4 regions of the Weizmannia agrestimuris genome follow, and region 1 is predicted to be linked to each of the others. Evidence: predicted binding sites of a transcription regulator. Region 1 holds the regulator's gene; each other region holds the start of a gene.

Region 1 (7,467 bases):
TTGACCGGCTTGCCCATGAAGGAAAGCCAAATGTTGATTTGCCGCGATCCTGGCTGGAAGGGACTTATGATTTCAGTTTCAGCGGGCTCAAATCAGCCGTCATTAACACCCTCCATAATGCCGCGCAGCGCGGGGAAAGCATCCGGCCTGAAGATATGGCCGCAAGCTTCCAGCAAAGTGTGATTGATGTATTGGTCGGTAAAACCGTGGAGGCGGTAAAAGCGTTTGGCGTCAAAGAAGTGCTGGTCGCCGGCGGTGTTGCCGCGAACAAAGGATTGCGCGCTGCCCTTTCAGAAGCATTCCGGGATCTCCCTGAAGTGGCGTTGCGCATCCCGCCGATCCAGTTATGCACAGACAATGCGGCGATGATTGCCGCATGCGGGACGGTGCTTTTTGAAAAGGGAAAAAGAAGCTCCCTTGACTTAAATGCTTATCCCGGGCTGGACATTGAAAACTTTTAAACAGGGTTGTGAAAAACCGGTGTATGGGAATCGTCCATACACCGGTTTTTTTGGAGATATGCAGGGGAATTGTGCACAATCTGTGGAAAAGTTGTTGATAAATGATTGGACTTGTGTAAAACTTTTAAAATTTTTCCGGACAGGTTGTGGGTATTGTGGATAAATCTGTTGATAATTGTGGATTTTGTGGAAAAACGTTTTGGAAAGCAAGAAATCAATATACCGCCTGTGCATAAATCTGTGCATGGCGCGAGATGCCAAAATAAAAACCTGTGCAGAAAATTTCCACACAGGTCCAAACATTACTCCGCCAGTTCTGCCCATTCTTCCATCAGCGCGTCCAGCTCCAATTTCCGTTGCTCCAGTTCTTCTGTCAGCTCGCGGATTTTAATATGGTCCTGAAAGATTTCCGGGTCGGCCATTTTTTCTTCCCGGTCATGAATTTCTGTTTCCAACGTTTCAATTCTTGTTTCAATTTCTTCAATCCTCCGCTTTTTTTGCCGCTCGCGTTTTTTTGCTTCTTTATCCTGCCGGTAGTTGTTTTTCGCCGGCTGTTCCGCTTTAACCTTTTCTTGTTTCGTGTTTTCCAGGCGTGCAATTTCCAGCATTTCTTCTTTTTTTTGCACATAATAATCATAGTCGCCGAGAAATTCACGGGTTCCCTCCGGCGAGAGCTCCACCACTTTTGTGGCAATCCGGTTAATGAAATAGCGGTCGTGGGAAATGAACAAAATCGTTCCCGGGTAATCGATGAGCGCATTTTCCAGTACTTCTTTACTGTCCAAATCAAGGTGGTTTGTCGGTTCATCTAAAATTAGAAAGTTCGCCTTTTCCAGCATCAATTTGGCGAGGGCAAGCCGGGCTTTTTCGCCGCCGCTTAAGGATGAGACGGTTTTTAAAACGTCATCGCCGGAAAAAAGAAAATTCCCGAGTGCCGTGCGGATTTCTTTTTCTGTTTTCAGCGGGTATGTATCCCATAATTCCCGGAGGACCGTTTTATTGGAAGATAAGTCGGCCAGTTCTTGATCGTAATAGCCGGTCATAACGTTGGAGCCATATTCGATCGTGCCGGATATCAGCGGGATTCTCCGGATAATCGATTTCAAAAGCGTTGACTTGCCGATGCCGTTCGGGCCGACAAGGGCAACACTGTCTTGTTTTTTGACTGAAAGATGGATGTTTTTGGCAACCGGCTCCCCGTCGTAGCCGATGGCAGCATCCCGGACATGAAGGACTTCGTTCCCGCTTTGTTTGGCAATTTCAAACGAAAACCGGGCAGATTTTTCATCGCCAAGCGGCTTGTCCATCAATTCCATTTTTTCCAGTTGTTTCCTCCTACTTTGCGCCCGCTTTGTCGTGGTGGCACGGGCAATGTTTTTTTGGATGAATGCCTGCAATTTCGCAACTTCTTCCTGCTGCTTTTCATATTGTTTGACCTCTCGCTCGTACTGGGCGGCCTTTTGTTCCAGATACCGGCTGTAGTTGCCGTGGTATTTTTTAATGGAATGCCTTGAAATTTCATAGACCTGGTTGACGACTTTATCCAGAAAATAACGGTCATGGGACACGATCAGAATGGCGCCTTCATAGCCTTGTAAATATTGCTCCAGCCAGGTGAGCGTTTCGATATCGAGATGGTTTGTCGGCTCATCCAAAATGAGGATGTCCGGCTTTGTGAGCAGCAATTTCGCCAATGCAAGGCGTGTTTTTTGCCCGCCGCTTAATGTCCGGATCGGGGTGTTGTAGTCGTACTGGTCAAAACGGAAGCCATGCAGAACGGACCGGATATCCGCTTCGATCTGATATCCGCCTTCATCTTTAAAACGTGTCTGCAAAGTATCATAAGCATGCAGCACTTTTTCATACTCCGCCGGGCGGTTATAAATCTTAGGGTCGGCCATTTTTTGTTCGTATTCGCGAAGCTGTTTTTCCATATCCAGCAAATTTTTAAAAACCGACATCATTTCGTCCCAAATGGACAGATCCGATTCGAGTCCGGTATTTTGGGCGAGATAACCGATTTCGACACCATTCGGCATAATGATGGAACCTTCATCATAAGAAAGCTGGCCGGCGATGATTTTCAGGAGGGTCGATTTGCCGGCCCCGTTTCTCCCGACCAAGGCAATCCGGTCTTTTGTTTGAATTTCTAATTTTATATCCGATAAAATAAGTTCAGCGCCATAATATTTTGTGACTTGTTGAACTTGCAGCAACATCATCTTTATGTTCACCTCTATACCATTGTAAGTGTACAGGAAGGCGAACTGCAACTCAACCGGCGTGATCGGAATTTGTCAAAAAACTTTTCACATAAATTCGTAAAAACCCATGAAAAAAATGCTTACTTGTGATATATTTAACATAGTTGGAGAGAGAAAAAGACGCATGCAGGCATTTTTTTAAAACATATTTTTTCTTTGCTCAGATAGGAGTAATATTATAATGAAGAATGGCAGCGCTGCCATTCTGGAATGGACGCACGATTGGAACCAACAGCACAAAAAACTTAAGCTTTCAACTTGGGGGATTTCACATGAAGGATGAATCAGTAAAAATACCGCAAGCCACTGCAAAACGGCTTCCATTATATTACCGGTACCTGAGAAATTTATATACACTTGGCAAGCAAAGGGTATCCTCGGCGGAACTGAGTGAAGCGGTGAAAGTCGACTCCGCTACGATACGCAGGGATTTTTCCTACTTCGGGGCACTTGGAAAAAAAGGTTATGGTTATAATGTAAAATATTTATTGTCTTTTTTCGGCAAGACGCTGAACCAGGATGAGATCACAGATGTAGCGCTGGTTGGCGTTGGGAACCTCGGTACAGCCCTTTTGAATTACAATTTTTCGAAGAATAACAGCGCACGGATTGTGATGGCATTTGACAATGACCCCGGGAAGGTGGGGAGCCATGTTGGCAATGTGCCTGTTTACAGCATGGACGAATTAAGAGAACGGCTTTGCGCGGAAGATGTGACGGTTGTGATTTTGACGGTCCCCGCTTCCAGTGCCCAGGCAGTGACAGACGAGCTTGCCAGTACAAATGTAAAAGGCGTTTTAAACTTTACACCTGCCCGGCTGAACGTGCCGCCGGATATCCGCGTCCATCATATTGACCTGGCCGTGGAACTACAGGCACTGATCTATTTTTTAAAACATTATTCAAATGATGAAGAAAATTTGAAAGAAACAAAAGAGCCGGTTGCGAAGCCATAGCCAAAAAGCTTTTTTTCCGTTATCATAGTGGGTACAGGGGGTGGCCCGATTGAAAACGGAATGCAGGCGCAAATGGCAATGGCCGGATTTGGCTGTGGCGTGCAAAGGGAAAAGGGCGGATTCAACGCCGGCACTTAAAGGGGAACGGCGATGAATACGAAAAAAATGCCGGTTACCGGACACATCCAGGAATTGAGAAAGCGGTTAATTACCGTTCTCATTTTCTTTCTGTTTGCCCTGGTTGTTGGCTTTTTTACCGCAAAACCTGTTATACGTTATTTGCAGCATGCCAAAAATGCCGGCATGTTCACGATGAATGCCTTCAGGGTAACCGATCCTATTAAGGTTTTTATGGAAGTTTCGGTTGTGATCGCATGCCTATTGACCCTGCCGGTGATTTTGTACCAGCTTTGGGCGTTTATAAGCCCGGGGCTGTATGAGAAAGAAAAGAAACTGACATTAAGTTACATTCCTGTTTCCATCTTGCTTTTTATAGCCGGCGTTTCTTTTTCCTATTTCGTGCTTTGTCCGCTGATGGTGAAGTTTATGATGGGCTTGTCAAATGAAATGGGCATTCGTGCGGTGATCGGGATCCGGGAGTATATTCAGTTTCTGCTAGAGATCACGCTTCCGTTTGGCTTTGTGTTCCAAATGCCGGTCGTGGTCCTGTTTCTGACCCGGCTTGGCATCATTACGCCGAGACTGTTGAAAAAGGTAAGAAAATATGCGTATCTTGCTTTGATTGCAGCTGCCGGCATCATCACCCCGCCGGACGTGTTTTCGCAGCTGATTACCTTTGTTCCACTCGTTTTGCTGTATGAAGCAAGCACACTGATTTCGAAAATGGCGTACCGCAATGCCAAAAAAGCGGCAAAAGAAATGCCAATGGATGAACAGACGATTGCTTCTGAATAAGAAAGCCGTTTTCCGGACGGAGCCGGAAAACGGCTTTTATTTTTTCACTGAGTTTTTCAGCTTGAAATGGAGAAAGATCAGCCTGATGCCGGAACCCAGATCCAATGTTGCAATCAACAGCAGTAAATAAGAAAAAAAGCCCCAGCCGCCCACTTGTACCTGCTGAATGGCAAAATAAGTGAACAAAGCCCCGAGCAGGCAGTTTACAATCCCTGAAAAAAGTGGTCTCATTATAGAAGTCCTCCAATTGAGCTGTAAATTTCATGTACGGATGTCTGCAGAACGGACGGGTGCAAAAGCAGCCTCACGACCACAATCGTGTTCATGGAAACATGCGCAAACATGGAAACGGTGATCCGGTTTGTTTTCTCGTATAAATAAGCGAGCGTCAGCCCTAAAAGGGAATATAAAAACAAGTGGCTCGGTTCGGTATGCGCGAGTCCGAAAATAACCGAGCTGACAATACCGGATAAAAGGAATGAAAAGCGCCTGCGCAGCGTGCCGAAAATGATTTTCCGAAAAACGATTTCCTCGAGAATCGGCCCTGCGATCGAGCTGATGAGGATGACGAGCGGAAATCTTTCAATCAGCGCCATGATTTGCTGCGTATTGTTGGAGGCAGCCGGGGCACCGAATAATGATTCAATGATCGCGGCTGCAGTCTGGGCAAAGAAACAAAGAAAGACGCCGCCTATTGCCCATATGGCGGATGGCGCGGCCGGAAGCGGTTCAGTCCGGTCTGTTTCTTTCTTTGCGGCTTTTCTTAAAAAGTACAGGACGATGATCAGCCCGATGATAAAGCTGATGACGGTCCAAAGCGGGGGCGTCAATGTCCGCATGCTGTCTGCCGGTTCGTGGAAAACGTTCACCCCGGCATAGTAGAGCAACGGATACCCGACGGCGCCGGACAGCAGCATAAGGATGTACGTCACGAGAATATACACATACTCTTTTTTCACGCGTTCTTTTCCTTTCTTGCCAGTTCAAAGTTTAAAGGATCGCAAATTCGTCCAATATGTTCATTGTACTATTGAACCGGGCGGGGTTCAAATGCCGTGCGCAGAGCCAGCCTTTTCAGTTGCATATCCGGATGGTGATCAAGCATACTTATAAAAGGGCAAGCGGCTGAAATGGAGGCGCGCAACCGGCATCCTTTGACGGGGCTCTTTAAAGGATGCAGGGCCCGAAAAAAATAAAAAAAGTTGGATGAGAGACTTGCAAAAAAGCAAGGAATTATTTATTATAATAAATGTGTTAGCACTCAACTTATGCGAGTGCTAATAATGGACAAAATTTTACATAATACGAATTAAGGAGGTTGTTTCACGTGTTAAAACCACTGGGTGATCGCGTTGTCATTGAATTAGTTGAATCGGAAGAAAAAACAGCAAGCGGTATTGTCCTGCCTGACACGGCAAAAGAAAAGCCACAGGAAGGCAAAGTTGTGGCTGTCGGTTCCGGGCGTACCCTTGATAACGGTGAACGTGTTGCCATCGATGTAGCAGTAGGCGACCGCATCATCTTCTCGAAATATGCCGGCACTGAAGTGAAATATGACGGAAAAGAATACTTAATCCTTCGTGAAAGCGATATTCTGGCGGTTGTGGAATAAGCCTGGCTTGTTGAAACATAGAAATAACGATATGACATGAGGAGGTTTTATAAATGGCAAAAGAAATTAAATTCGGCGAAGAAGCCCGCCGCGGTATGCTTCGTGGTGTGGATAAACTGGCAGATGCTGTAAAAGTGACATTGGGCCCGAAAGGACGTAACGTCGTTCTGGAAAAGAAATTCGGTTCTCCGCTGATCACAAATGACGGTGTCACGATCGCAAAAGAAATTGAACTCGAAGACGCGTTTGAAAACATGGGTGCCAAACTTGTCTCCGAAGTGGCCAGCAAAACGAACGATGTAGCTGGTGACGGTACAACCACTGCAACTGTTCTGGCACAGGCAATGATCCGTGAAGGCCTGAAAAACGTAACAGCAGGTGCAAACCCGGTTGGCATCCGCAAAGGGATTGAAAAAGCAGTTGCGGCTGCTGTCGAAGAATTAAAAGCCATTTCGAAACCAATCGAAGGCAAAGCTTCCATCGCCCAAGTTGCTGCAATTTCCTCTGCTGACGAAGAAGTCGGCGAATTGATCGCTGAAGCAATGGAACGCGTGGGCAACGATGGCGTTATTACCATTGAAGAATCAAAAGGCTTCTCAACGGAATTGGACGTTGTGGAAGGAATGCAGTTCGACCGTGGCTATGCATCGCCTTACATGGTAACGGATTCCGACAAAATGGAAGCTGTTCTGGATAACCCTTACATCTTAATTACAGACAAGAAGATTTCCAATATCCAGGAAATCCTGCCTGTTCTGGAACAAGTTGTCCAACAAGGCAAACCGTTGTTGCTGATTGCGGAAGATGTTGAAGGGGAAGCTCTTGCAACACTCGTTGTCAACAAACTGCGCGGCACATTCAATGCCGTTGCGGTAAAAGCGCCTGGCTTCGGTGACCGCCGCAAAGCGATGCTCGAAGATATTGCAACCCTGACAGGCGGCGAAGTGATCACAGAAGAACTCGGCCTTGATTTGAAATCTGCAACCATTGACCAACTCGGCCGTGCCGGAAAAGTGGTTGTTACAAAAGAAACAACGACAATCGTTGAAGGGGCAGGCGACTCTGCTGCAATTTCCGCACGTGTAAACCAAATCCGCATGCAATTGGAAGAAACGACTTCCGAATTTGACCGTGAAAAATTACAAGAACGCCTTGCAAAACTGGCCGGCGGCGTAGCGGTCATCAAAGTCGGTGCTGCGACAGAAACCGAATTAAAAGAACGCAAACTGCGCATTGAAGATGCTTTGAACTCTACGCGC
Region 2 (7,467 bases), on a different contig from region 1:
CCGAGTGAACCGCCGCGCCCGTGGAAAAACTTCAGCTTAATGCCGTATTTGGCACCCATTTCGTGGATCTCTTTCTGTGCTTTGTACAGCTGCCAGTTCGCCGTCATCGTGCCGCCGTCTTTGCTGCCGTCGGAATAGCCGAGCATGACTTCCTGCAGATTGCCGCGCACCTTTAAATGGTTGCGGTAAATGGGCATTTGGAAAAGGGTTTCGAGCATTTTCGCGCCATTCCGCAAGTCTTCGATCGTTTCAAGAAGCGGGGCGATATGGATCTCACTTAAAATTTCGCCGTTCGGGTAGACGCGGTACAGGCCGGCTTCTTTCGCGAGCACGAGCACTTCCAGCACGTCGCTGACCGAATGTGCCATGCTGATCAAATATACCTGGATGGACCGTTCGCCAAATGTTTGGTGGGCGCGTTTGATCATCCGGAATGTATTGATGACTTCCTGCGTTTCCGGCGTAAAAGTATCATAGATTGAAATCATCGGCCGCGGGTCGTTTAGAGCCTTCAGGAGCACCGCGACTTTTTCATCTTCGGACAGATTTTTATAGTCCTTCGCAATATTGACGTTATAAAGCACCTCGGCAAGGGCCGATTCATGCTCGCCGCTATGGTTGCGGATATCGAGTGATGCCAGGTGGAAACCGAACAACTCGACCTGGCGGATGACTTTGCGGAGCAATTTAATCGGATGCCCGGCCGGATGGTGCTGGTTCACGCTGTCCCGGATCATATACAGATCGGCAAGGAGCTCCTCTGTGGAGTGATAGCCGCCATTGTTTTTCCCCACACATTCCAGTTTATGGATCATAATCGTCAGTTTTCTGCGGTAAATTTCATCTTTTGTCGGCCATAATTTTGCAGCCGGCATTGTATTTTCTTCGCTTTCCACAGACGCAAGCAGGGCATGGCTGGCGCTTATTTTTTTGGAAGAATGGCTGAGGAGCTCCCGGAGTGTTGTAAGCGACTTTTTATATTTTTCCAATACGAGTTCACGTTGCATTTCGAGCGTTTTCCAGGTGATGTCCGCGGTCACGTTCGGGTTTCCGTCCCGGTCGCCGCCGATCCACGAGCCAAAATGAAGATAGGAAGGGACTTTAAATCGCTGTCCGTACGATTCGTGCAGATAGTCTTCCAAGTCTTCGTGTATGCGCGGCAGCACGTCGAACAGGACATTGTCGAAATAGTAAAGCCCGTTTTTCACTTCGTCGAGAACGGACGGTTTTTTCTCGCGGATTTCGGAACTTTGCCATAAAATGGTAATCTCATTCAAAATCGTTTCTTCAATGACTTTTTTCTCGTAACGGGTGTTTGCATATTCGAGCGCTTTTAAAAGATCTGCAATGCGTTTGTGGATTTGCAGAATGGTCCGCCTTGTTGCTTCTGTCGGGTGTGCCGTGATAATCAGTTCAAGCGATAAGCTGTTCAGCAGTTCTGCAACCATTTCAGCCGGCACTTTTTCTTTCCGCAGCGTTTCGATGCCATCTTCAAGTGAACGCGGTTGAACCTGGTCTGTATCTTCCGATTGGTACTCCCGCCGGCGCTTAATCCTAAAATTTTGCTCGGTAATATTAAATAATTGCAGATAGGTAGAGAAGGCGCGGATGACTTCCTGGCGTTCTGGCGAATTCAGATCTGTAATTTCTTTTTTTAATTGAAGGTAGAAAGCCTCATCGCCTGTTTCCCTCGCTTTTTGTGCCAGGGAGCGAATATTTTGGATCGTTTTGAGCAATGCTTCGCCGCCTTCAAATAGGATCACTTTATCCAGCAGCCCGGCGAGAAAATCCATGTCTGCCTGCAGTGCCATCCGGGGTGCTTTCTTTTCATCAATTTGATGCAAGGATAATCGCTCCTTTCATTTGGTAGAAAAATGCACAAAGAAAATGATACTTATTATTATACTTGTAAAATGAAAAAAGTCTAATACTTTATAAAATTAAAAAACAGCAAAGGAACATTCCCTACATAGAAGGATAAATTAAGGATAAAATGCGAACAATTAAAAGTCAACGGTAAATATCATTCGTGTTTTTTGCGGGGCAAGTACCGGGGATGGGAAGAAAAGAATTGGCGGTGAAACCGTTTTTTTCTTCTTTAATAATAAATTAAGAAATCGTTGTTAGAGTACAAATAAAGCAGCCGGTATGAAGAGAAAAGGAGATGCTTTCTTTGAAAAAAGTGCATTTATATGAAATTGATTTTATGTGAGGCTTTATTATGCTCGGCGTACTGGCTGTCCACATCACGTCCATTTATGATGCGCAATTGAATGACTGGACAGTTGCGTTTTTGTCGATGTCTGCCGTCCACGCTTCCATGCATGTGATGCGGATTTTTTTTAAGCGGGCAGATTCTGCGTTTTTGGAGGACAGAGCAGGCATTCAATCATTTGGGTGGGATCAGCCATTCATTTCTCTGCCCGGGTCAATTTGTGAAAGTGCGCACAAAAGGGAATACCGTTTACATATCTGACCTTTTCAAATAAAATCATTTGTGAAAAATGTAAACGGATAATAACGGAAAAACCGTCATTTTCCTTCATGCAGGCAGGTGAATTTTCAAATTTTCGCCATAAAATATGTGAATCTGATCACAAAAATAGTGGTATACTTACCCATGTGGAAGAAAAGAAAATGAACGGAACGATCAATTTCAGTCATAAAAGAGCATGCCGTCCATCTCTTTCACAAACCGTATGGCAGCATTTGCTGCAAAAGTTTAATCGTCCTGCTTTAAAGGAAAAGCAGTATGGAATCCATTAGGAGTTGGCACAATATCCATAGACTGGATAGGGGCCCGCCATGCCGGGCTTGCAAAACTGCTTTCATACAGTGGATATATTTTTTACTTTTGATGGGAAGGAAGATTATACATGAAAAAGGTCAATCGTATTGCAGTGGTTGGAACGGGTGCAGTTGGTACAAGTTACTGCTACGCCATGATTAATCAGGGTGTTGCAGAAGAGCTTGTTTTAATCGATATTAACGAAGCAAAAGCAGAAGGGGAAGCCATGGACCTGAACCACGGCCTGCCATTTGCGCCTACGCCGACCCGCGTTTGGAAAGGCGATTATTCCGATTGCGGCACTGCCGATCTTGTTGTCATTACGGCAGGTTCCCCGCAAAAACCGGGCGAAACAAGGCTTGATCTTGTTGCCAAAAACGCAAAAATTTTTAAAGGCATGATTAAGAGCATCATGGACAGCGGCTTTAACGGGATTTTTCTTGTTGCCAGCAACCCGGTTGACATTTTGACATATGTAACTTGGAAAGAGTCCGGCCTGCCGAAAGAACATGTTATCGGTTCGGGCACAGTGCTTGACTCCGCGCGTCTCCGCAACTCTTTGAGCGCCCACTTCGGAATTGACCCGCGCAATGTCCATGCCGCAATTATCGGCGAACACGGCGACACGGAACTTCCGGTTTGGAGCCATACAACGATCGGTTATGACACCATTGAAAGCTATCTGCAAAAGGGAACCATTGACCAAAAAACATTAGATGATATTTTTGTCAACACGAGAGATGCGGCTTACCATATCATTGAACGAAAAGGGGCCACATTTTACGGCATCGGGATGTCTCTGACTCGGATCACAAGAGCGATCCTGAACAATGAAAACAGTGTTTTGACAGTCTCTGCCTTTTTGGAAGGCCAGTACGGAAACAGCGATGTGTACATTGGTGTTCCTGCCGTTATTAACCGCCAAGGCGTCCGTGAAGTGGTTGAAATCGAGCTGAACGACAAAGAACAGGAACAATTTAGCCATTCTGTTAAAGTATTAAAAGAAACGATGGCACCTGTATTGTAAGCATGCCAGCTGGGCTTCATGGGAGGCCCGGCTTTTTCTTTGGAAAAAATCCCGGCGCCTGCCTGGAAAAGGACTGCCGAAAATGTTCACGTTTGTTCCGTGTCCGCTTCTAAATTTATGCTATACAAGTTGAACTAAAGATTCCTACTCTCTGTGTGTTGCCGGAAGCCATGATGATCATTGATTTTGACGCGAACAATTGAAATTTACTTTAATAAACTGACCAAAATATCGCAGCTGCCTCCTTCATGCAAATTGGTGCTCGGGCTTGATGTAAAAACTTAAGTTCATTTTATACGGGACCCCATAGGTGGATATAAAAAAGCAGCCTTGAATCGGTTCAAGGCTGCTTTTTCTTAATTCAATATGATCACTTTGACCGTACGGCGCCCCCATGCGATGGAAGCTTTTTTGTTCGGCATCAGGACATCGATGATATGGCCCTTAATGGCACCACCGGTATCGGCTGCGATGGCAACCCCGTATCCTTCAACCCAGACTTTGCTGCCGAGCGGAATGACCGACGGATCGACAGCGATCAATTTCATGTTCGGGTTTTTCTTAATGTTATATCCTGTAGCAGTAATGTCCGACTTCGTATCTTCATGGTTATAAGATGTTGCCGTCACATAAAAGGATTTGCCTTCTGGCGTGCTGTGGCCGGCAGATGCGGCGGGTTTGGTTCCGGCCGTTTTCTTGGCGCCGGCTTCCGCTGGTTTATCCGCTTGTGCTTCTGCGTTTTTTTCTGCTTGCACTTCTGCTGCTTTTTCGGCTTCAGCATCGCGTGCTTGTTTTGCGAGGGCTTCTTCCCTTGCTTTTGCAGCCGCCTGCTGTGCCTTTATTTCTTTTTGCAGGTTGCTGATTTTTGTATTCAAGTCGGTTTGTTTTTGTTCCGCTTGTGACAACTCATTTTGAATGCTGTCATACTTCGATTTTAGTCCCGACAATGCCTTTTCCTTTTCTTTTAAATCTGTTTGCAGTTTTGCTTGGCTGCTTTTTAAGTTTGCCTGCTCCTGTTCGAGCACTTTTTCCTGGTCTGCAATGGCTTTTTTATCGGCTTCAATTTTCGCAAGGTCTGCTTTTTGCTGATCCAAAAGGCTTGTATCAGCGTTCAGCAGGGTCGCGACTGCACTGACCCGGTTGATCAGGTCGCCAATGCTTTCCGCGTTTAAAATCGTTTCAATCACATAGTCGTATTGGTTGTTTTTTTGCATGGCAACGAGGCGTTTTTTAATCACGCCTTCCCGTGCAGAAACTTGGTCCTCCAGCTTTACAATTTCCTCTTTTTTCTTTTCGATAGAATCTTTTGCTGACTGGATTTTCGCTTCGGTTGCTGCGATATTATCTTTATTTTTTTGAATGGACGATTGCAATGTATTCCAGTCTTTTTGCAAATTCTCCATTTTGCTTTCGACGGCTTTTTTCTCCGATTCTTTCTTTTGGATGGTTTGCGTATTTTCATCCAATTTTTTCTGTAAGGAACCTTGATCTGTTTCTGCATAGGCATTTAGTTGTGCCGTGCCAACGAATATGGCAAACGCCATAACTGCAATTCGCCTTTTTAAGTGCATAAGACAACTCCCTTCTCCGTACTCTTGTTATAACACAAATAGGTAGAAAGGAAGATTACAATACGATTAAATTCATATTACGAGAATGAAAACGGACTCAAATCATGTGAAAAAGGGAAAAGATAGATTTGGGTGCTTTTTCGGCTGATGGTGGGCAGTTATTAGACTTCTGCCTCCGTCAGCAGAAACGGGCGTATGAAAAGCAGCAAAAAGAAATAAAGCGGGTACAGCGGCAGATCACTGTGCTCAAGCAATGGTCGGATAAAGCATATCGAGAAGTGGGAAAAAGTGATAACATAAAAGAATTCGAGGGGGTAAAGGCAAAGAAAATAGATAAAAAGAAGCAGGGATCAGCTTCTTTTTCAATTCAGACAGGATGGGAAGGAATATTCTGTGCCTTTGTGCCGGTCAAGGATTCTTTTGATGTTTAAGAAGTCCAAAAGTAGTGCTGAGCTTTTCGATTTTCATTCATGTATAGCCGCGCCGTTTTGGTATGATGATAAAAGCAGCTTTGTATGAAGAGAGGAATTTCTAATGGAAATGGTGGAAAAAGCAATTGAATTTGCGGCAAAAGCACATGAAGGCCAATACCGGAAAGCGTCCGACCTGCCGTATATTGTGCATCCGTATGCGGTTGCCATGATGCTTTTAAAAGAAGGCTGCCGCAAAGAAGTGGTCGCAGCAGCGCTTCTCCATGATACGGTTGAAGATACTGCGGTGACAAACGAGGAGATAAAAGCCGAGTTTGGAAGCAATGTTGCCCGGATTGTTGAAGCCTGCACTGAACCGCCTAAAAATGTGCGGTGGGAGGAACGGAAGCAGCATACCATCGAGCGATTAAAAACGGCAGAAGAGGAAATTTGTATGCTCATATGCGCAGATAAACTCCATAACTTGAAAACGATACACGAAGAATTGCGAAAAAGCGGGGAAAGCGTGTGGAATGCGTTCAGCCGTGGAAAAGAAAAACAGGAATGGTACTATAGAAAGATTGCAGAAACTATTGCGTTGCACCATTCTTTTCCTTTACTGGAGCAGCTGCAGTCGGAAATAAAGCAGGTTTTCGGCGTTATCCGGACATGAATAAGTGCAGGGCAAGACATTGCCGGTGAAATAACGGACTTGTTGCTTGAAAAACTGCGAATATGGGCACCGGCCTTCATTCATCATATTAACGTTACCTGTGCGAAAACGGAGACGCACAGGCTTTTTTGCGTGTACATGACAGCTCAAGCGGTTGGAAAACATAAAGATACAACAACACTTGGAGGCTGCCAATGAAAAAGGTATGGAAGATTTATGCAACTGATTTGAAAAAAATGACAACAAACTGGGCAGCAAGCCTGATCATTGCCGCCTTGATCATTCTTCCATCATTGTATGCCTGGTTTAACATCAAGGCATCCTGGGACCCATACGGCCACACAAAAGGAATTGCGGTAGCCGTTGTGAATTTGGACCGGGGGACAGCGATCAACGGAAAAAAAGTACACGCCGGGAATGAAGTTATAAAAAAGTTGAAACAAAATAAAGCGCTCGGCTGGAGGTTTGTGCAGGAGAAGGAAGCCGCACGCGGCGTAAAGACCGGAGAATATTATGCGAGCCTGACCATCCCGGAAAATTTTTCGGAAAAACTGGCTTCCATCCTGGGTGATAAGCCGGAGAAACCGGTCATTACTTATACCGTTAATGAAAAAATCAATGCGATTGCGCCTAAAATAACAGGGTCGGGTGCGTCTGCCATTACACAGCAAATTAGTGCGCAATTTGTAAAAACCGTTAGCAAAGCGATTTTTACAATGTTTAATCAAATCGGCATTGAACTTGAAAGGGATTTGCCGGATATTGAAAATTTTAAAGCATGGGTTTTTAGATTGGAGGGAGACATTCCGGAGCTTAACCGGATCATCAGGACGGCAGATCGGGATATTACGAAAGCAGACGCAGTAAGAAAACAGGCAGAAGGCGCGATGCCCGATGTCCTGCTGCTTGCAAAACACGGCAAAACCGTCTCAGGGGACATGTCCCGCTTTTTTGGAAACACTGGAAGTTTGCTTGAGCAGACGGATACCGTGATCAAA
Region 3 (7,467 bases), on a different contig from region 1:
TATTTTTATTCTCGTTTTCTTGGTTAACTCTAATAATTCATCAAACTTCGTTCCATCCACATAAGCTCCATTACCAGTATGAACAGCTGTAATCATTCGATCTTCTGTTGTCATCATAAATTCCGTTTTATAACCAAAGAAAGGATCATTTTTGCTTTTATACCCTATTCTCGCTTCTTGGTCGACAATCGATCGTACCCCTTTTTGCTCCATAAACTTCGGGTCTGCTAAAATTTCTTTCGCATTATTAACGAGTGCTTTTGTTTCAGGTGCTTTCTCCAGTTCAACTAGTTCTTCTACCTTTGATACCGTTTCTTCAAGATAGGACTTCATTGTTTTTCTAGCTTCATCATGGTTTTCTATTTCTTTATAATCAGGGATTTCTTGGTTGATTTCACTTGGTATTTCTCCGTTTTCTTCTTTAACGGTTTTAAAGATTTTTTTCGCTAATTGTTTCATGACTCGTTCCGGTCTATATTTTTTGGTGTTGGCTTCTGTATGAGTGGAATCAATCGTTATACCAGAAACCTTTTGTAAAATTCCTTTTTCAATGCATTGGTTTATGATTTCAATAATAATTTCATCTATAGTGAGATTGCCTTCTAATCTACTTTTACGAAATTTTGCCAAAAGACTTGGGTGAGGGAGGTCGTCTTCCGGATTGATTCCTAAAAAATACATATATGCAAGGTTTAATGAGCAATTTTCTATAACTTTCTCATCAGATAAGTCATAGAGTTTTTGTAACACCAAGATTTTAACCATAAGTTCGGGCTCTTTTGCTGGCCTTCCATATTCTTTACAGTAAGTTTTTTCAAGCATTTTATTGATAAAACTAAAATCCACTTCATCTCTTAATAATTTAAGTGTATGATTTTCAGGAATTTTATCGTATAATATGGAATAGATGCTTAATTGATTATCTTTTTCTTTAAGCATGATAGATACCCCCAGTTTGGTTTTGGTTTGTAGTATAACTTTATTATACCAAATACTGGGGGTATTTTTTTTCAATTTATTGTACATATAATTATTTTGAATTTTCAGATTGACTTTTTCAGTGGTCCCGAAGGTCTCAAAAAGACAAAAGAGAGCTGGGATCCGTACAAATTGTCCTTTTGAAGGTCTCAAAAAGACAAAAGAGAGCTGGAATCCGGGCAAACTGTCCTTTTGGAGGTTTCAAAAAGACAAAAGAAAGCCGGACCCGGGGCAAATTGTCCTTTTGGGGGGTTCAAAAAGACAAAAGAGAGCTGGAATCCGAGCAAACTGTTCTTTTGGAGGTCTCAAAACGACAAAAGAGGAACGCACGCGCAACGAGTTGTCTTTCCCCGGGGCCAGGAAAGAAAAATAAAAAGCAAACCGCCCCTTTTAAAAGTCAAACGGCTTCTTCGAGCAACCGCTTAAATAGAATATTATTCTCCAGGTGAATGTGCTGGAATGTATCATTTTCAAAATTTTCAAGGCGGTGGTATACGAGCTGGAATGTACGGCATGCCCCTTCCGGCAACGTATAGTCATTCGTAATTTCGCGGAGCCGGTGCAAAATTTCCCCGACAGCAGCATGTTCTGTTTCAAGATCGGTCAAAACGGCTGTCGCGGCTTTCAGGTTAGCGGCAGTTGGAAGGCTTTCGTATGCACGAATGGCCGGGAATTGTTCGGTATCTTCTTTTTCAGTATGCTCCAGCAGTTCTGTTTTTAATTGGTTAAACAGTTTATGCACTTCGATGAGATGCGGGTGGTTGCCGCCGTGGACACGCATCACTTTTGTTACATACGGGCTCAAGTTTGGCAGTTCCTCGCGCAAAAACGCGTGATGGGTGGCCTGAATATAGTTGACAATTTCCGTATAGCCCGCTTCATTCCAATTTTGCTCAGTGCCTTTTCCGGCATATTGGCCATAAAGGTTGCAAATAGCATCAAGTAGTTCATCTGCTGATAGGTTGCGCTTTTCCGCAGCTTCTTTCACAGACACATTGCCGCCGCAACAAAAATCGATACGATTTGCTTTAAACAGATCCGCCGCTTTTGGGAATAAGGTTACGATTTCCCCGACAGTCTGGCTCGTTGTAAAACGTTCCATCGAATTCACTCCTCCATTTCATTGCTGCCTTCATCATAAACCATCAGCACCTGCTTATTTGTGATGCACATCACAGCAATTGAGGAAAGTTCTTATTTATGTTAAGGAAGCGCGAAAAAACGAAGGCCTTCCTTCACATAGAGTGCGTCTATGTGAAGAAAGCGTGGAAAAATGACGGCCTTCCTACACATAGAAGGCGTCTACATTAAGGAAGCGTGGAAAAACGAAAGCCTTTCTTCACATAGAGTGCGTCTTTGTTAAGGAAGCGTGGAAAAATGACGGCCTTTCTTCACATAGAACCCGTCTACGTTAAGGAAGCACGAAAAAAAGATGTCCTTTCTTCACATAGAGTGCGTCTAAGTTAAGGAAGCGCGGAAAAAAGACGGTCTTTCTTCACCTAGAGCCCGGCTATGTTATTTAATAGAAAAAAAGCATCCCAAAACCTTGGCCATAAGAAGCATGATCTGCCCAAAGAAAAAAGCGCCAATCTAAATTGGCGCCTCCGCAATTATTCCGCTTTGCTTGCTTCTAATTCCACCGTAAATTTGATTTCATCGCCAACGAGGACACCGCCTGTTTCAAGGGCTGCGTTCCAAGTAAGGCCGTAATTGCTCCGTTTTACGGTCCCTTCTGCACTAAAGCCGGCTGTTTCCGCGCCGCTCATCGGGTTTTTCGAAATCCCTTCAAATGTGACTTTAAATGTTTCTTCTTTTGTCACGCCATGAATCGTTAAATCACCGGTAACGTTATAATCATTGTCCCCTGCCTTTGTAACCGACTTGGAAACAAATGTAATATTCGGATATTGTTCAACATCTAAGAAATCAGCAGAACGAAGATGATTATCGCGGTCATCATTTTTCGTATGAATGCTCCTGGCATCAACAATAAAAGAAACTTTTGCATCCGTTAAATCTTGGGGATCAGCTTCGATTTCGGCTTCGAAATTTTGAAAAGACCCTTTTACTTTTGAAATCATCATATGTTTTACTGTGAAATCAATGGTGCTATGTGCATAGTCAACTGCCCATTTTGTTTTTGTCATCCTAAATTCCTCCTGTTTTTAAAACTTACTTTTCGTAACTTAGTTTAATATCGTAAGTTAAAAAAGTCAAGAAAACCGAACCCTTTTAAAAAAAGGGTTCGGTTTCTGAATCAGCAGGTAGGCAACATCCTGCATGTTAATGGTGCTTTTTGCACTTTCTTTTGCAGTATAGTGGTTCTTACACCAGGCAGAATCCTGCATTGTTAACGGTGTTTGCGGGAACCAATTCGGGCACGCCGTAAGTCGCGCAAAAGCCGCGTGCTGAAAACCCGCAGCAATGCGTGTCAATCAATAACTGGAGAAGGTAGGTAATTCCAGCCCAAAAATTGCATGCCAACTTATATATAATGATGCCCATTCCATCGCATCCATATACTCCGGCTCTAGCTCTAGGCCAGATTAGGCAGGTGCAGCCATTCATTCCTTGACCATTACATATGCTTCACTTCAGTTGTCAACCGAGCTTCGCGGCGCAGCCAATCATTTCTGGACAATTGCGTATGCTCAATTCGATCGCCAACCGAGCTTCGCGGCAAAGCCATTCATTCCTTGACCATTACGTAAACTTCAATTCGTGTATCAACCGAGCCTCGCAAGCGCAGCCATTCATTCTTTGACAATGCCGTGCAACATGCAGATGTCATTCTGCAAACGGGAACCAGCCCGGCGTTGAGATGATCATCTTCCACAGCGGTTCCGGAATAACGAGCCGTTCGCGGTCGTCTTTTCTTAACGCGGTTTGAATTGCATCCTCCTGGCCGGCTTTAATTTTTTCCACCCAATGCGGCTCCATGACAAGCTCACGGCCGAGGGCAATAAGCGGTACATCGGTTTCCATTGCCTTCAAAACCTCGTCTCCTGTGTGCAGGGAGCCGACGCCGATCAAAGGCACGCGGCCTGCGACATGTTCCACGATCTGTTCCATGCGCGGACGGCCGGGTTCACCGCCGCGGCGGGCTTTAGACCAGAAGTGCTGCAGGGAAATATGCACATAGTCGAGCTCTTTTTCCATCAGCGCATCCAAAAGCGCGAACGTGTCATCCATCGTAATCCCCGGTTCGTACGGTTCTTCCGGGGATAAGCGGTATCCGACTAAAAACGGCCGGTCTGCATATTCCGCCACCGCATTTTTCACAGCATCGACGACAGCAAGCGGGAATGCAAGCCGTTTTTCCAGACTGCCGCCCCACTCGTCTTCACGCCGGTTCGTATACGGGGAGAAAAATTGTTGAATCAGATAGCCGTTTGCACCGTGAATTTCAACGCCATCAAAACCGGCTTCGATCACGCGGCGTGTTGCTTCGCCAAATGCCTTCACAATTTCAGCGGTTTCTTCTCCCGTCAACGCGCGTGCATGGACACTGCCATCTGACGAATCTGTTTCACTCGCGCTCACAACATCTCCGCCCGGCACGAGTTCAGCCGGGCATTCGCGGCCACCATGGTGGATTTGCACAACCGCTTTTGCACCGTTTTGCTGAATCGTTTGTGCCAGTTTTTTCATGCTCTCAACCATTTCGTCTGTATGTGCGCCAGGTTGCCCGGTAAACGCTTTGCCGTTTTCCGTAACATTGGCACATGCCGTCACGACCATCCCCGGCCCTTTTGCACGTTCTGCATAATAACGCAGCTCAGCATCCGAAATCGTGCCGTCATCATTCGAGGAATAATGGGTCATCGGCGCCATCACGATGCGGTTTTCCGCCCTGACGCCGCTTTTAAACGTAATGGGTTCAAACAGTTTATCGTATTTGCTCATGGTCATGCTCCTTTCCTGGTTGCTTTCGCTTTTTTATTATGTTCCAATCTGTAAAAAAACGAAAATGAAAAGCACCGATCAAACCATGCAGGCATATCATATAGGAAAGTATTTTTTACATCATGAATTGGGAGACGTGAATGATGAGTGATGTCCTTTTACTGCTTCAAATGGTGGCAAAAAGGTTGAGTATCCTTTCGTTGATTACAGCGGTATTGCTGTTGTTGTCCCATTTATGGCTGTACGCTGTATTCGCGTTCATCATAATGGGCGGCCTGATTTGCGTTGACAGGATCATCAGTGAAAAAGGCAATTCACGGGCAGCGGAAAACCAGCGCTATTATACTTTGATCGTTGTGACAGATGAAGATTGGCATGAAGAAGAGCATGTGCCGTTTCTTGAAATGGATCATGTCTCCTTAGAGCTGCATTATCAATATGAAGATATCCGTCGCATTAATCCGTTGATCCAGCTGCAGGCGTTTCCCGGATTTGTTCTCGTCGAAACGGATGATACAAAAAGAATAGAGGAATCATTGCAAAACCCGGCGCTCGTTACGGGAAACTATGCGGAAGTTATCCGTTTTCTGAAACAGGAAAGCGCGGCGGAAAGCTGAAAAAGAAACGGAATCCAAACAAAGCCGATGCCCATTTGTTGCGTGAAATTGCTTGGGAGAAGTCTTTTTCCGAAACAGGAAGTGCGACTGGAAAGCTGAAATAGATACGGAAATCCAAGCAAAGCCGATGCCCGTTTGTCTCGAAAATTGCGTGGGAGCGGTCTGTTTTCTGAAACAGAAAGCGCGGCGGGAAGCTGAAAAAACGGAATATCAAGCAACCATGCAAAGCCCGATGTCTGTCTGGAGAGGATTTTGTTTTTTGAAGTAGGAAACCCGCGCCAAAAATTGAAGTAGAACGGGATATTGCGTGGGCTTGATCTTCTGAAACGCGGGAAAGTACGAGAAATTTGAAATGAGGTGGAAATTCAAAAAAGCAAAGTTGCTCCCCGTTTGAGAATTGTGCGGAGATGGTCCGTTGTTTGAAGTCGAAAATCATGGCAGGCAGCGGAACATAAATGAACTTTTTAAGAAAAATCGGAAAGGCTCCTTTTCACTAACATTTCCTGTGTTAAAATGTAAAAAAAGTACGTTCAAGGGGAGCTTTTTCAATGGTGTTTCAAAAAGGGGAAAAGTTAGAAGAAGATTTGTACTCCAATAGCGGCGTCCTGTTGCTGCGGAAAGGGACGTTTCTTACAGAAAGGCTCGCTGCCATTTTAAATAAATATGAAGTCCTGCGCGATCCGGAATTGGACGGCAGGCGCATTGCCACCGAAGTGCCCGGGATCTTCCATGACTTATTATATGAGAGTATTTACCATGAAATGGAAGAACTCCAGCGCATCATTCAAGTGAAAACAACCCTTTGTGATGCAGAAGTGGAGAGTATGGAAAAAAATTTTCGCAAGCTTTACAAAGAAGTGTTTACGACCCGGACGTCTATTTTGGAACTAATGGAGCATTTCTCCGCTGACGAATATTTGTTCAAACACTGTATCCATGTCGGGCTGATCGCTGCCAATATTGGGAAAATTTTGAAGCTGGATCCTGAAAAGCAAAGCCTGCTGGCGCAAATGGGGCTTTTCCACGATATTGGCAAGTTCACCATTGACCCGCAAATTCTCAATAAACCGGGAAGACTAACAGATGAAGAGTTTGCCTTGATCAAGAAGCATCCGGAAGCGGGTTACCGGCTGCTTGAGAAAACATCGCTCGACCCGATGATTTTAAAAGGGACCCTAATGCACCATGAACGGCTGGACGGCTCAGGCTATCCGGATGGCAGGAAAACCATTCCTTTTCTTGTCAGAATTTTATCGGTGGCGGATACGTTTGACGCCATTTGTTCCAACCGCGCATACCGCAGGAGGCAGCCGGTGTTTTTTGCAATTGACGAATTAATGGCGGACGCCGATGCTGGCCGGCTCGATCGGGAAATTGTCCTCCCGTTTGCCAACTTTCTGATGGAAAATTACCGGAAACAGCCGATTACACTGCGTAACGGGGTGAAAGGGAGCATTATCCGTATCCATCCGCTTCATCCAAACCAGCCTGTTCTTAAAGTCGAAGGTTACCCGGTTTTAAACCTGATGGAACAAAAACTGACCTTGTTTCAAATCGCCAATCCCTATTAACCGGGGATTCTTATGTACGTACCCCATGTAAAAAAGACAAAGCGTGTCTTTTTGAGCCGGAAAGTACGGTCCGCCCGGGTGGTTCAACAAAAATCTTCCCGGAAAGAGCGAAGGGTGAGACAAAGTAATAACGGATTACAACATTCATACCAAAACCGGGCATTGACTTGTCCTGCCCGGTTTTGGTATAGTATTTCTATTCAAATAGCGACGATGAAGGATCAATAGTAGCCGGAACTTTTCCTTTTAAAGCGAGCCGGGGGCGGTGGAAGCCCGGCAAGGAACCCGGTGAAACGGCAGTCCGGAGTTTTTTTCATGGAAAGTGGGTGCGAAAATTTCGCATCAACTGGGGTGGAACCGCGGGAATTCAAGCTCTCGTCCCCAGGCTGTTGCCT
Region 4 (7,467 bases), on a different contig from region 1:
CCACGGCTGAAGAGTATACGAGACTGGTGAAAGATCCTGAAGTTGCCGGCCGGATTTTCGGCCTGATCAAAGCGGAATATGAACTGACGAAGGAAATGGTTTTAAAGATTGCGGACCAAAAAGAGTTGCTGGATTACACGCCGAACATTAAAGAATCAGTGCGCCTCCGCAACCCGTATGTCGACCCGCTGAACCTGTTCCAGGTCTATCTTATTTCGCAACTGCGTGAACGCGAAAACAAAGATGAAAAAGCCCGGCACCTGCTGATGGAGGTCCTGCTTACGATCAACGGCATCGCCGCAGGGCTCCGGAATACAGGCTGATAGCAATCCCAAAAGCTCTTTTTAAAACAAAAAAACCGTTGGGAAAATCATTTTTTCCCGGCGGTTTTTCTCATTTTCCGGATGTTTTTCTGAAGGGCTGTCCCCGAAAAAGCTGGCGGAGCCCCCTTTTTTGACGGAAATGGTAAAAAGAATGCAGCACTTATTGTATAATGGGTTTAAGAATATGCCGGGGGTGGGCCAATGGATGACTTCATCGGATTGATTTCAGTCATTTTAATTTTTTCGGTGCCAATTGTCGCAATTGTCACAAATTTCTTTAAGTCGCGTGAAAAAATAAAGGTGCAAATATTGGAGAAAGAACTGGAGCTCGAAAAGCTGAAAAACGAAAACTTCCTGCTGGAAACAGAAAAAATGAGGCTGGAATTGCAAAAAATGGAGCTGGACGGGCCCAAGGATGAGTGGGTAATAAGCCGGGACCGGTAAATGTAAAACAGCTAAAAGAGCGGCTGCTCATTTGCCGCTCTATTTCACCTGCTGCTGGCCGCCGGAAAGCTGTGCCGGAAGATGCTGGGCACGGCCATCCCTTTCTCCACTGTGGCCGTCTGGACTGTCTTTGTGCTTGCGTCTGCACGGTCTGCCTTGCTTTTTACATAGAAAAGCGGCCCTCCCCCGATGGCCGCAACAATCAAAACGGCTGCAATATCCACTTCTTCATCATTATGTTCTCCTTTTTTGTTTTCCAATTTTAACAGGAACCATCTGTTCTGCTTTCCGGCTTCATTATGGGGCGCAAACTTAAATTTTTCTTAATGCTTTCTTTTCAAAATGCGGATGATTGTAAAGCGGCAGCACAGCCATGCCTGATACAACCGGGATATGATGGGAATCGACAAAAAAGGATATTCAAGCGTAGCGAATCATGCTATAATAAACAATTATATGACGAAAAAAGAGAGGGCCATCGATGAAGAAAAAAATCCTGATGTCCTTTTTAAGCCTAATTGGGATCCTGGTCATCGCCTGTGGCGGCTACGCCTATTATGTTTATCACTCGGCAAAAGCCGCGGCTAATAAAATGCATGAATCGCTGGCAGGCACTTCAAATGAAAGCATCTCAAGCCAGAACGGGCAGCCGATTTCCATTTTGCTGCTCGGTGTGGATGAACGTGCAAATGACACCGGCCGTTCCGATGCCATCATTGTGATGACCATTAATCCGAAAAAAGGCACGACACAGCTCGTCAGCATCCCGCGCGATACAAGGGCGCTGATCGCCGGACGCGGCACCTATGACAAAATCAATGCTGCATATGCATATGGCGGAACCAGTATGGCACTGCAGACCGTTGAGGACTTTACCGGTATCCAAATGGATTATTATGTGAAAATCAACATGCAGGCCCTGAAAAAACTGGTCAATGCGGTTGGCGGCATTACCGTCAACAACACAATTGACTGGCATGACGAAGGGTACTATAAAAAAGGGTACCATTACAAAAAAGGGGAAATTCATCTGAACGGAGCCCAGGCGCTCGGCTATGTCAGAATGCGCCATCTTGATCCGGAAGGCGATTTTGGCCGCAATAAACGGCAGCGGAAAGTGATCGAGGCGCTGATCCGGAAAGCAACCAGCATTTCTTCTGTGGCAAAATACAGCAGTATCCTTGATACGCTTGGCGACAATGTCAAAACAAATATGACGTTTAATGACATGCTTACGATTGAGAAAAATTACCGGAATGCCGCCAAAAACATTACCGAGTATGAAGTAAAAGGCACCGATGCCAACTTTGACGGGATCTATTATTTGGCGGTGTCAGATGCTGAAAAAGAAAAAGTCACGCAAATGCTGGAAGAAAATCTGTCTGGTGACTAAGGAATAGTGGAAACAAACAACCCGCTTCCGGCATGCAGAAGCGGGTTGTTCTGTCAACGGCTTTCAATAAACCGGATTACTTCTTCAAGCGGCGTTTCTGCCATTGACCCGAGGCGGTGGTCAATCTCGCCGAACTTGAGGTCTTTTGTTACCCGGTTCGGGACGACTACGCATGCCATACCGGCGCGTTTTGCCGCAAGCGACCCGTTTGGCGAATCTTCGAAGACGAGGCATTGTTCCGGTTCCACGCCGAGACAGCCGGCCGCTTTCAAATACAAAGCAGGGTCCGGTTTGACTTTTTCAACGTCATCGGAAGATTTGATGCAGTCAAAATAAGCGAGAAGGCCAAGCTGGCGCAAATAGCGGTGCAGCCATTTCCTGTCAGAGCTTGAAGCCAGTCCGACTTTAAGCCCGAGGTTCTTGGCCGACTTTAAATAATCTTCCACGCCTTCGCGGGCCGCGCCTTTTTCGAGCCGTTTTAAAAACATTTCCTCCAGCTCGTGGTCCAGTTTTTCTGTATCAAGCGGCTTTTTGATCTGCTCTTCAAGATATTTAAACGGCTTAAAACCCGAATGCGTGCCTACCCCCTTTCCCCATAGTTCAAGCGGCATCTCGCAATTGTAGCCGCGAAAAATTTCACAAAGCGCTTCATAGTGTTCCGATTCCGTATCCATAATCAGCCCGTCGAAATCAAAAATCACAGCTTTTATCATCCGTAAAACCCCTTTCTGTTTCCCTTAACATTATACGTTAAAAACACTTTTCCTCCCGGAATGGTTTTGAAATCTTTTCCAAAATATTAAATACCGTATTCCTTCACAAAGTTGTAAATTATTTCTGGATAATGCCAGTATTTGACAAATCTATGAAAAATATATGAACTTTTTATGAAATTTTTATGAAACATGGCGGAATAAGGGTAAAAGACAATACATCTATATCTTTTTATTGTAAAATAGGTTAGCACCATAATAAAGGTGAAAAAATAAAAGTACCACCTTTTTTTCATTTGCTTTTATTTGTACACTATTTTACCAAACCGGAAGGAGAGAAAAAATGTGTTGAGGAAACTACCTTGGAAGCTGGTGCTGCTTTTGTCCCTCACATCGCTCTTTTTGCTCGGCGGATGTGACACCAAAATTGCAGTGCTCGACCCACAAGGCCCAATGGCGCGGGAACAATATCATTTGATTGTTTACTCATCCATCTTAATGGCCTTTGTATTCGTCGTTGTCCTTGGGTTGTATCTTTATATGGTGATAAAATACAGGGCGTCGCGTCTGCCGGCTGATTATAAACCGCCGCAAATCCACGGCCATAAAGTGCTGGAAACGGTGTGGACCATTATCCCGGTGCTGATTATTATCGCCATTGCCATTCCAACCGTTAAAGCAAACTATTCGGTTGAAGAAACGCCAAAATCCATGAAAAGCGAAAAACCTTTAACGATTTATGTCACGTCATCGGAATGGAAATGGATTTTCAGTTATCCGGAACAGGGCATTGAAACCGTTAACTATGTAAACATCCCGGCTGGGCGGCCAATCAATTTCGAATTGACATCATCCGGTACGATGGCATCTTTCTGGATCCCTGAACTTGGCGGACAGAAATATACGATGCCGAACATGACGATGAGGCTGATTCTGGCTGCAGACCACCCTGGCGAATATACAGGAAGAAACGCAAACTTCAACGGGGAAGGCTTTGCAAAGATGGACTTCGATGTGTTGGCCCAAACACCGAAAGATTTTAATGCGTGGGTGAAGGAAGTCAAAAGCAGAGCGCCTCAAATGAAAAAATCGGATTATGAAAAACTGATTAAAAAAGAAGGCCTCGTAGGAAGACAGACTTACACGGGAACCCATTTAAAATGGGATAAACCGGATGAACAAAAAAGCTATTATGAAGAATCGGAAAAAGGTGAGAAACAAAATCACCATCACCACCACGATATGTCCGGTATGGATATGGGCGGAAAATAATCATTGGAATAGGAGGAAAACAGTGTGAAACTTAGTGATTTTTTCGTCACCGGTGAACCGGCCATATATGCCGCCGAAGTTGGCATGGCACTTGGCGCGGCCGCTGTGATCTTTTCTCTAACCTATTTCAAGAAATGGAAATGGTTATGGAAAGAATGGCTGACAACCGTTGACCATAAAAAAATCGGGATTATGTACATTATCGTTGCGGTATTAATGTTATTCCGCGGCGGTGTCGATGCTTTAATGATGAGAACACAGCTTGCACTGCCGAACCAGCATCTGCTTGATGCCAACCATTATGACGGGATCTTTACGACCCACGGGGTTGTCATGATCTTATTTATGGCGATGCCGTTTTTGTTCGGCCTGATTAACGTTGCTGTTCCGCTCCAAATCGGGGCGCGCGATGTTGCCTTCCCGCTTTTGAACGCATTCAGCTTCTGGGCAATGGTTGCAGGGATGTGCCTCTTTAATATTTCATTTATTATCGGGGGTTCCCCTACTGCCGGCTGGACGAACTACTTCCCGCTTGCAGGCCCGGAATTTACAAAAGGTGTCGGAAACAACTATTATGCAATGGGCCTGCAGCTTTCCGGGATCGGGACACTGGCAACAGCCGTGAACTTCATTGTCACGATTCTGAAAATGAGGGCGCCGGGCATGACATTAATGAAAATGCCGATGTTCGTATGGTCTACTTTGATTACTTTTATCATCGTGCTTTTTGCTTTCCCTGTTTTGACAGTGGCTTTGGCAGAAGTAACGTTTGACCGTACTTTCGGCGCACACTTCTTTACCATGGGTTCAGGCGGCAGCCCGATGTTATGGGCAAACTTGTTCTGGATCTGGGGCCACCCGGAAGTGTACATTGTGTTGCTGCCATCTCTTGGGATTTACGCGGACATTATCGCTACATTCTCGGGTAAACGATTGTTTGGATATGCCTCCATGGTCGTTGCGATGGCTGGTATCGCATTCTTCAGTTATTTCACATGGGTTCACCACTTCTTTACAATGGGGAACACATCCGTCGTAAACTCGTTCTTCTCGATCTCAACGATGATTATCGCGATACCAACGGGTGTCAAATTATTTAACGAAATCTTTACATTGCATAAAGGGAAAATTAGAACAACAACGCCTATGCTTTGGTCGCTTGCCTTTATCCCGACATTTTTGATCGGCGGGGTTACGGGTGTTATGCTTTCCATGGCAGCAGCAGACTATCAATATCACAATTCATATTTCCTGATTGCCCACTTCCACTATACATTGATTCCGGCAGTCGCCTATGCATGTTTCGCAGGGCTCCACTACTGGTATCCGAAAATGTTCGGCTATATGCTGAATGAAAAACTGGGCAAAATTACGTTCTGGTTGTGGATGGTCGGCTTTAACCTTTGCTTCCTGCCGCAATTCTTTGTCGGCCTCGACGGAATGGCGCGCCGGATGTACACGTATGAAGCAGGACTTGGCTGGACAGGTTGGAACTTCGCCTCTACAGTAGGTGCCTATATCATGGGGATTGGGTTCCTCGTCCTGGCTTGGAACATTGTTTACAGCATTAAACATGGCGTTCGCGACACGACCGGTGATCCTTGGGATGGCCGCACATTAGATTGGGCAACCCCTACACCGGTTCCGGAATATAACTTTGCGAAACAGCCGGTTGTCTCTACACTTGATGCGTTCGCAGAATACAAAGAAAACGGCACACCGATTTACCGGGATGAAGAGTACAAACCGATCCATATGCCAAATAACTCGGCAATGCCATTTTTCTCCGCTGTATCGATGGGACTTGCAGGTTTCGGCCTTGTCTGGTCCTGGTGGTGGCTCGCCATTCTCGGCGGTTTGATGATGCTCGGCTGCCTTGCGTGGAGATCGTTTGACCCGGATAAAGGGCACTATATCAGTGTAGAAGAAATCATTCGCACAGAAAATACAAGAGCAGGAGGTGTAAAACGATGAGCGACGAACATTTGGATACATCATTGCCACTCGAATACCAGCGCAATCAGGACCGTTTAACCATTTTCGGTTTCTGGGTTTTCCTGGCGGCTGAAATCACTTTGTTTGCAACGCTGTTTGCAACGTATTTCACACTCCAGCACCAAACAGCAGGCGGGCCTGTTCAGCAGGACATCTTTGAGCTCAAAGGTGTCCTGATTGAAACCTTTGTCCTTTTGACAAGCAGTTTTACATGCGGAATTGCCGTCTTCAATATGCGCAACCGGAATAAAGGCGCGATGCTCGGCTGGTTTATCGTTACCCTTCTTCTCGGTTTAACTTTCGTCGGCTTTGAAATCAATGAATTTGTCACGTACGTTCATGATGGGGCAACACTGCCGACAAGCGCATTCCTTTCCGCATTCTATTTATTGCTCGGAACGCACGGATGCCACGTTTCCCTCGGGATTTTATGGGGAATATCGATTATTATACAACTGATCCGCCGTGGTTTAACGCCGATGACGGCACGCAAATTTTTCGTTGTAAGTATTTACTGGCACTTCCTTGATGTTGTCTGGATCTTTATCTTCACTTTCGTTTATTTAGGAGGGTTGATGAAATAATGGAGCATCATTCAAAATATCCGATCGGCCATGTCATCGGTTTTCTGCTTTCAATCGTATTGACCCTTTTGGCACTGTATGTTGCTTTATATACCAACCTTTCTAAAACGGCGATCATCTGGACAATCGGATTGTTTGCCTTCCTCCAGGCTGGCGTGCAATTATTTATGTTCATGCACGTCAAAGAAGGCGAAAACGGAAAGATCAATGTCAGCAATATGATCTACAGCATCATCATTGCGATCGTCGTTGTTTACGGAACCATCTGGGTTATGCACTTTTAACCAAAAAACCTGCATCCTTTTAGCGGATGCAGGTTTTTTTATGGCTTGTCCGGACAGACGCATTTGCAAATACGGCCAAATCGGCGATTCTTCCCGAGGGCCGGTTTATGGCTTGAACGCATCAACCGGTATCAACCCGGACCGGATGGATGCCTTTTGGCGCTGGTTATGCCGCACTTATTGCGCTGTATAACCGCCGTCCACGAGCAGGGCAATGCCGGTTACAAATTCATTTTCACTGAGGAATACGATGGCATGGGCGATTTCATCCGCACGCCCGAGCCGGCCGATCGGATGCCTTGCGACCAGGCCGTCATAAAAGTCACCGAGTGCTTCCTTATTCACCATACCGGTTTCAACATACCCCGGGTTCACTGCATTCACGCGAATGCCTTTTGATGCATATTCAAGGGCCAGCGACTTTGTCATCAGGTTGACGGCACCTTTGCTTGCATTGTA

Evidence for each region. Region 1 encodes Rex, which represses fermentation and respiration genes when NADH is low (regulators of the CRP and FNR family bind a similar motif). Its sites were predicted from a motif close to TTGTGAAATATTTCACAA; they were not measured.
Region 2: NFR98_RS02780 (L-lactate dehydrogenase) is a predicted target of Rex. The motif match lies at 2,583-2,600, and genes of this name have one in related genera.
Region 3: ric (iron-sulfur cluster repair di-iron protein) is a predicted target of Rex. The motif match lies at 2,139-2,156, and genes of this name have one in related genera.
Region 4: qoxA (cytochrome aa3 quinol oxidase subunit II) is a predicted target of Rex. The motif match lies at 2,938-2,955, and genes of this name have one in related genera.

Annotation. Positions count from the first base shown of each region.
Region 1 covers NZ_CALPDC010000031.1:24,423-31,889, reverse strand. The annotation lists gene tsaD (tRNA (adenosine(37)-N6)-threonylcarbamoyltransferase complex transferase subunit TsaD) at 1-461, shown strand, start outside; gene NFR98_RS11565 (ABC-F family ATP-binding cassette domain-containing protein) at 764-2,683, opposite strand; gene NFR98_RS11560 (redox-sensing transcriptional repressor Rex) at 2,998-3,681, shown strand; gene tatC (twin-arginine translocase subunit TatC) at 3,832-4,596, shown strand; gene NFR98_RS11550 (YdiK family protein) at 4,633-4,827, opposite strand; gene NFR98_RS11545 (CPBP family intramembrane glutamic endopeptidase) at 4,827-5,555, opposite strand; gene groES (co-chaperone GroES) at 5,924-6,208, shown strand; gene groL (chaperonin GroEL) at 6,262-7,467, shown strand, end outside.
Region 2 covers NZ_CALPDC010000003.1:42,481-49,947, reverse strand. The annotation lists gene ppc (phosphoenolpyruvate carboxylase) at 1-1,793, opposite strand, end outside; gene NFR98_RS02780 (L-lactate dehydrogenase) at 2,877-3,815, shown strand; gene NFR98_RS02775 (3D domain-containing protein) at 4,172-5,386, opposite strand; gene NFR98_RS02770 (hypothetical protein) at 5,515-5,817, shown strand; gene NFR98_RS02765 (HD domain-containing protein) at 5,921-6,469, shown strand; gene NFR98_RS02760 (YhgE/Pip domain-containing protein) at 6,664-7,467, shown strand, end outside.
Region 3 covers NZ_CALPDC010000050.1:10,315-17,781, forward strand. The annotation lists partial or broken gene NFR98_RS13820 (IS1182 family transposase) at 1-939, opposite strand, end outside; gene ric (iron-sulfur cluster repair di-iron protein) at 1,376-2,080, opposite strand; gene NFR98_RS13830 (YceI family protein) at 2,589-3,125, opposite strand; gene NFR98_RS13835 (NADH-dependent flavin oxidoreductase) at 3,766-4,884, opposite strand; gene NFR98_RS13840 (hypothetical protein) at 5,028-5,501, shown strand; gene NFR98_RS13845 (HD-GYP domain-containing protein) at 6,050-7,072, shown strand; T-box leader at 7,277-7,458, shown strand.
Region 4 covers NZ_CALPDC010000003.1:50,541-58,007, forward strand. The annotation lists gene ppc (phosphoenolpyruvate carboxylase) at 1-323, shown strand, start outside; gene NFR98_RS02790 (hypothetical protein) at 525-767, shown strand; gene NFR98_RS02795 (hypothetical protein) at 812-1,027, opposite strand; gene NFR98_RS02800 (LCP family glycopolymer transferase) at 1,249-2,160, shown strand; gene NFR98_RS02805 (HAD family hydrolase) at 2,214-2,873, opposite strand; gene qoxA (cytochrome aa3 quinol oxidase subunit II) at 3,219-4,145, shown strand; gene qoxB (cytochrome aa3 quinol oxidase subunit I) at 4,170-6,119, shown strand; gene qoxC (cytochrome aa3 quinol oxidase subunit III) at 6,116-6,724, shown strand; gene qoxD (cytochrome aa3 quinol oxidase subunit IV) at 6,724-7,008, shown strand; gene NFR98_RS02830 (SDR family NAD(P)-dependent oxidoreductase) at 7,186-7,467, opposite strand, start outside.